DNA from 3 places in the Idiomarina sp. ST20R2A10 genome. Region 3 is predicted to be linked to each of the others. Evidence: predicted binding sites of a transcription regulator. Region 3 holds the regulator's gene; each other region holds the start of a gene.
What was found. The regulator NrdR, encoded in region 3, represses ribonucleotide reductase genes. The targets are predictions, from matches to a motif close to AAACACNANATNTNGTGTTT.

Region 1 (2,271 bases), on a different contig from region 3:
AGAACAAAGCAACAACGATAAATAAATATTTGCCCAACGCTTTTTGCGATGGAGTCAGTTTGACCTTAGCAATAGGGTCATGCTCGGGCGCGATCAACTCTTCTTCATCTTTGTCGCGTAAGAACGCCCACGCCCAAATTAGGAAACCAATACCCGCAATCAAAAGAATAACACTGACAATTGACCAGATAATATTCTCTGCGCTAGGCACGTTATCTATTAAGGTCTCATGTGGCCAGTTATTGGTATAAGTAATGTCAGAATCAATACGCTCTGTTGATGCGGCCCATGCGGTCCAGAAGAAGAAGTCGTTCATTTGCGCGCGACGCTCAGCTGAAGGCAGAGTGTTTTCCTTCATCGCATAGCTTACGCGAGTAGGGCGAAGCTCCGGGTCATCGCTGAACAGCTTTGAATAATACTCACCAGTTTGCTCAATAGCCTGGATGCGTCGTTCACTGAGAATGACGGTATCTGAGGCATTGTCGTACGTATTGGTACGATATTCTTCTTTCAGTTCATACTCGAGCTGGTTTTGTTGAACACCGTCAAGCTCGTCATAGGACTTGTTGAAAACTTCCTGCGCACGAATGTCTAACCAGGCCAGCAGCTCACGGTGTAGCCAGTCGGCTGTCCAGTCGGGCGCCTGGTACGCACCGTGCCCCCAAATTGAACCCAACTGCATACCACCAACCGACTGCCAGGCGGTTTGTCCATCTAAAACAGATTCTTCGGTGGCAATGACGTTACCATTGGTACTCATGAATTTATCCGGAATAGGCGGAGCCTCCCGATAAACTTCCGTTCCAAAATACCCCAAAACACCAAAAGTAATTGCAAGGACACCGATTAGTGTCCACCAAAGCTTACGATATCCGGCCATTATTGACCTCCTTGATGCTGAACAGCTTCATGTTGTTACTCCATAGGTTATGAACAGAGAATTTCGATTAATTCACTATGCGTTAACCTAACTGCAATATTGAGGCCATAACGTAATATATTGATTTGCATGGTATTTATATTTAAGTGGGTTTTTATGACTCTAATAGATTAGGTTTTTTTAACTGTTGGGGTACAAAACACCCTAAAGGTACTTTGTACCCTAAAAGAGGTATTTCTTTAGAACAATCGTAGGCTTATCTCTTTTTTGCTCAGACCTTGAGGAAGATCAATGCATTTAAGTCTGACTCTCCTATTCTGGAGCACAATATATAGTGTCTGTTTTTAGAATATTACCGATATATGGTGTTTTATGCCGTTTTACCCTGAATCTTTACATTACAGTGCAGAGCAAATTGTCTGGCAGGAAGTTCCAGGAGAAGTGGCTTTGGCTTACACCATTACGGGTTGCCCGGTAGGGTGCAAAGGTTGCCATAGTGTGGATAGCTGGCCTGTTGGCAGTGGAATCGAACTAACAGAACAACACTTGGAAAAGCAACTGCAAAAATACCGTGGACTTATTACCTGTGTTTTATTCCTTGGCGGTGAGTGGCAACCCGACGCTTTATTAAAGTTATTAAAACAGGTGCGAAGTGGAGGGCTGGAGACGTGTTTGTATACCGGCTATGAAAACGTCTCTCTGACCCTTCGCGAACAACTGACTTATTTAAAAACCGGGCCGTGGATTGCTGCCCGGGGCGGGCTGGAAAGCCCAACCACCAACCAACGCTTTTATGATTTACGAACCCAGCAGTTATTGAACTGCAAGTTTCAAACAGGAGAATAATTATGTTGCGCTTAAACGAAGAACAAGTCACTGGCAAAGTCGATTTCATTCACGAGTATCTGCATGCTCAAAACGCGGCTGATGGATCGAAAATGGACGCAAACGCCAACGTCACACAAAAGAACATAGCAACGCTTGAAGCCGAGTTAATGAAGGACTTTTTTGTGCAGGTGAACCGCAAGCAAGTCAGTAATAAAATCAGTGAGCTTTTTGGTAACGACCTGGCAAAAGAGTACGTTCGACAAATTGAAGATCATGAAATATACGTACATGACGAAACCAGCCTCAAACCTTACTGTGTTTCGGTCACTATGTATCCGTTTCTACGTGACGGCTTAACCAAACTGGGCGGTGAGTCTCAGGCACCTAAGCATCTGGAATCTTTCTGCGGTACTTTTGTGAACTTTGTTTTTGCCGTAAGCTCGCAGTTTGCAGGGGCTGTTGCAACGGTCGAGTTCTTAACCTACTTCGACTACTTTGCCCGCAAGGACTACGGCGACGACTATTTAAATACCCATCGTCACCAAATTGAAAACCACTTGCAG
Region 2 (2,271 bases), on a different contig from region 3:
AATACGTTTTTTGCGGATGCTTTCATCCTGCTCGTACTGAAGGTACAAACGCTCAAATTCGTCCTGATCTTCAAAGAATGCGTCGTAAAGGCCTGGCACATCCGACGGGCTGAACAAGGTAATGTAATCGTCTTTAATCAGACGCTGGTACATGGTGCGGTTAAACTGCACACCGTAATCCAGATGGCGAACCCGGTTTTCTTCAACACCGCGGTTGTTTTTCAGTACCAATAAGCTTTCAACTTCCAGATGCCAAAGCGGGTAGAACAGGGTAGCGGCGCCACCACGAACACCACCTTGCGAACAGCTTTTTACCGCTGTCTGGAAATATTTATAGAACGGAATACAACCTGTGTGGAAGGCTTCACCGTTACGGATCGGGCTGCCCAGAGCGCGAATACGCCCTGCGTTAATGCCAATACCGGCACGCTGCGATACGTATTTTACGATGGCGCTTGAAGTGGCATTAATAGAATCGAGACTATCGCCGGCTTCAATCAGAACGCAGGAGCTGAACTGACGCGTAGGCGTGCGCACACCCGACATAATAGGTGTTGGTAGCGAGATTTTGAATTCAGAAGCGGCGTCGTAGAAACGTTTAACGTAGTCCATACGAGTGCTTTTCGGGTAGTTGGCAAACAAACAAGCCGCTACCAGAATGTATAAGAACTGAGCGCTTTCATAGATGTCGCCGGTAACCCGGTTTTGAACCAGATATTTGTTCTCTAGCTGTTTAACGGCCGCGTACGAGAAGTTCATGTCACGCCAGTGATCCAGAATTTCGTCCATCTGGTCAAATTCTGCTTCAGTATAGTCTTCCAGCAGGTGCTCATCGTAGCGATGCTCTGCAACCATCTTTTTGACCTGGTCGTAAAGACGCGGTGGCTCAAACTTACCGTAGGCCCGTTTGCGCAAGTGAAAAATAGCCAGACGCGCAGCCATATATTGATAGTCGGGCGCTTCTTCTGAAATTAAATCAGCTGCAGCTTTGATGATGGTCTCGTGGATATCTTCGGTTTTAATACCGTCGTAAAACTGAATGTGAGACTTGATTTCGACCTGAGAAGCTGAAACATTGTTAAGACCTTCAGCGGCCCACATGATAACCCGGTGAATTTTATCGAGGTTTAGCGGTTCGCGTTCGCCGCTGCGTTTAGTGACATAAAGTTGCTCGTTCATTTTGCGCCGACTCTTAGCTTTTTGTTATATGTTTGTAGCCACAAGATATTGTGCTTATTAGTTGTACAGGGCGATATTTACACAATATCTAGTGTCTTGGGAATGAAGAGTATGCTAGGTCTAACTGCCACTTCGATCAAGTAAATTTACGGGCAAAAACAGGAATAATTTTGATTTAGAAATCTTGATTTTTTGTCAGCCTTTGTTTGGCGTGAGTTTGCGCTGGTAATCTTGCTATATATTTTTTTGATCTTTTAAAAGATGTTTATAGATCAAGAATTATCAATAGCTAGTAACTTCAGTAACTCCAGTGGTGAGGCGATATGATAGTCGGCTTGCCAGCGTTGCGGCTGATCCTCATTGCTAATATAACCATATTCAGCAAGCACAGTAACCATGCCGGCATTGCGACCAGCTTCGATATCCCGTTCCGCATCTCCGACATAAAGACAGTCGGCAGGTTCTATTCCCAGCTTTTCAGCCGCATAGAATAAAGGTTCCGGCGAAGGCTTTGCTACGCTTAAGGTATCACCGCTTACGACCACACGAATAGCTTCAAACTCCGGGAAGTGAGGCAATAATTGTTGGGTTAGGCGCTCTGGCTTATTGGTGACTATAGCAACTTGAATAGATTCACGCTGCAGCACGGCAAGTAGCTCCAAAACCCCAGGGTAGGGTTGCGTATGAGTGGCTATATTTTGTTTATAAGCACTGAGAAAAGCGTGCCTGAGTTCGGCTTCCATGTCGCTGTACTCATTGGCAAAAGCTAGCTGCAGCATACCTCTGGAGCCATGCGACGCGACTGGCGTAAACACCTCAGCCGTAATAGCAGGGCGTTCGTATTGTTCGCATACAGCGTTCAGTGCAGCACCCAGATCTGGGGCTGTATCAAGCAGCGTGCCGTCTAAATCGAACAATACCGCCTTTACAGGAGAATTCCTGTCTGATGAGGCCATTTATGACTCCGGCTTCTTTAAAGCGATAATGTAATTCACATCAACATCTTTTTCTGAAAGAACAAAGCCTTTCAGTGGATTAAAGATAAGACCATTAATGGCGATATCTTCTAACGCGGCGGCATCTGTCATACGC
Region 3 (2,271 bases):
TGGCGGGCCCACGTGGCGGCTTGATTATTTCCGGCAGTGACGACGAAAAGTTACACAAGAAATTAAACAGTGCGGTATTCCCGGGTAACCAGGGTGGGCCGCTGTGTCACGTTATCGCTGGTAAAGCGGTGGCTTTTCAGGAGGCGTTGCAGCCAGAATTTAAAGACTACCAAAAGCAGGTGTTAGTGAACGCCAATGCCATGGTAAAAACCATGCAGGCGCGCGGTTACAAAATTGTGTCGAACGGCACTCAGAATCATTTATTCCTGGTCGACCTTATCGACAAAGATATTACTGGCAAAGACGCTGATGCGGCTTTAGGTAACGCGTTCATTACCGTTAACAAAAATGCGGTTCCTAATGACCCGCGTTCACCTTTTGTCACTTCAGGTCTGCGTTTAGGCACGCCGGCAATTACTCGCCGCGGCTTTAAAGAAGCTGAGGCTGAGCAGGTCGCCAACTGGATTTGCGACGTGCTGGATGACATTGCTGACGAAAGCAAAATTAATGAAGTTCGCGAGCAAGTAAAAGCGTTATGCGCTAAGTTTCCGGTTTACGGTTAATTGCTATCAGTTGTAGAGCGCACATAAAGGAGTCAGGCAATGCATTGTCCATTTTGCGGCACACAGGATACTAAGGTTATCGATTCGCGATTGGTTGCGGATGGTGCCTCGGTTCGTCGCCGGCGTGAATGTAATCATTGCAAGGAGCGCTTTACAACCTTTGAGACCGCTGAGCTGGTCATGCCGCGGGTTATCAAAACCGATGGTTCCCGCGAACCATTTAACGAAGATAAACTCCGAAATGGATTGCTGAGAGCGTTGGAAAAGCGGCCTGTGAGTCTCGAGTTGATGGAGCAGGCTATTAACAAGATTAAATCCAGTATCCGGGCAACCGGTGAGCGTGAAATAAGCAGTAACTTCGTCGGCAGTCTGGTAATGGAAAATCTCAAGCAGATAGACAAGGTTGCTTACGTTCGTTTTGCTTCTGTTTATCGCTCGTTTGAGGACATTCGCGAATTTGGTGAAGAAATAGCGCGCCTTAATGACTGAGTTAAACCCGCAGTACTTTGACCATCAAATGATGCACCGTGCGTTAATGCTGGCACGGCGTGGGCTGATGACGACCCGGCCAAACCCTGCGGTGGGTTGCGTAATTACTTCTGATAATAAGATTGTGGGCGAAGGCTGGCATCATCAGGCTGGCGAGCCTCACGCTGAAGTACATGCTTTGCGCGCGGCAGGACAAAAAGCCAGGGGCGCAACGGCCTACGTCACGTTGGAGCCATGCAGTCATATAGGCCGCACACCTCCTTGTTGCGATGCGTTAATTGAGGCCGGAGTAAAACGTGTTGTGGTTGCAATGCAGGATCCAAACCCACGGGTTAGCGGTAATGGTATTCAGCGTCTAAAAGCTGCGGGTATTGCTGTGGACGTAGGTGTACTGCAATCGGCTGCGGAGAGTCTGAATCCGGGGTTTATTTCCCGAATGACACGGCAACGCCCGTGGGTAACCCTAAAAATGGCAACCTCACTGGACGCAAAAACGGCGTTGTCAGATGGCCGCAGTCAATGGATAACGTCCTCTGCCGCCCGCAGTGATGTGCAGTTTTTTCGGGCACAGGCCGATGCCATACTGAGTGGTGCTGCAACGATTCTGGCTGACGATCCTAAATTGACAGTGCGTGTTGATCAGTGGCCAAAATCAAGACCGCTGCCTGAGCCTTTAAAACAGCCGGTACGTATTATTATTGACAGTCAGCACAGGGTGAATGATGAGGCCAGGGTTTTTGACTCTCCGGCGCCGGTGTGGTTAGTGCGAACAACTCCTGGTAAACCCAGTTGCCATCCACATTGTCATGAATTAATTATTGCCGCAGACCCTAACGGTAAAGTGAGTCTGCCGGCGCTTATGGTTGAATTGGCTAACCGCGAAATTAACCAGTTATGGACTGAGTGTGGGGCGAATTTGGCGGGCGCTCTTATTCAGCAGCAATTATGCGACAGATTGATGATTTACAGTTCGGGTCAGTTATTGGGCCATCATGGACGTTCGGTTATCGACATGAACGAGCCGTTGAATTTAGCTTCAGCACCAAGGTTTAAAATTATTGATCGTCGGCAGGTAGGCCCTGATCAACGCTTGGTAGCAGTACCTCATACACAAGATTAAAGGGTAAAGCGTTATGTCACTGCATAGCACAGAAGAGATTATCGAAGACATTCGTCAGGGTAAAATGGTTATCCTTATGGATGACGAAGACCGCGAAAA

Region 1: nrdG (anaerobic ribonucleoside-triphosphate reductase activating protein) is a predicted target of NrdR. The motif match lies at 1,201-1,220, and genes of this name have one in related genera.
Region 2: nrdA (class 1a ribonucleoside-diphosphate reductase subunit alpha) is a predicted target of NrdR. The motif match lies at 1,216-1,235, and genes of this name have one in related genera.

Annotation. Positions count from the first base shown of each region.
Region 1 covers NZ_JBNIEY010000003.1:154,312-156,582, forward strand. Annotated here, with positions in the region: gene ACP7H9_RS06475 (nitric-oxide reductase large subunit) at 1-880, opposite strand, end outside; gene nrdG (anaerobic ribonucleoside-triphosphate reductase activating protein) at 1,253-1,726, shown strand; gene nrdD (anaerobic ribonucleoside-triphosphate reductase) at 1,729-2,271, shown strand, end outside.
Region 2 covers NZ_JBNIEY010000001.1:274,472-276,742, forward strand. Annotated here, with positions in the region: gene nrdA (class 1a ribonucleoside-diphosphate reductase subunit alpha) at 1-1,179, opposite strand, end outside; gene ACP7H9_RS01340 (HAD family hydrolase) at 1,452-2,135, opposite strand; gene ubiG (bifunctional 2-polyprenyl-6-hydroxyphenol methylase/3-demethylubiquinol 3-O-methyltransferase UbiG) at 2,136-2,271, opposite strand, start outside.
Region 3 covers NZ_JBNIEY010000009.1:22,633-24,903, forward strand. Annotated here, with positions in the region: gene glyA (serine hydroxymethyltransferase) at 1-563, shown strand, start outside; gene nrdR (transcriptional regulator NrdR) at 603-1,052, shown strand; gene ribD (bifunctional diaminohydroxyphosphoribosylaminopyrimidine deaminase/5-amino-6-(5-phosphoribosylamino)uracil reductase RibD) at 1,045-2,172, shown strand; gene ribBA (bifunctional 3,4-dihydroxy-2-butanone-4-phosphate synthase/GTP cyclohydrolase II) at 2,186-2,271, shown strand, end outside.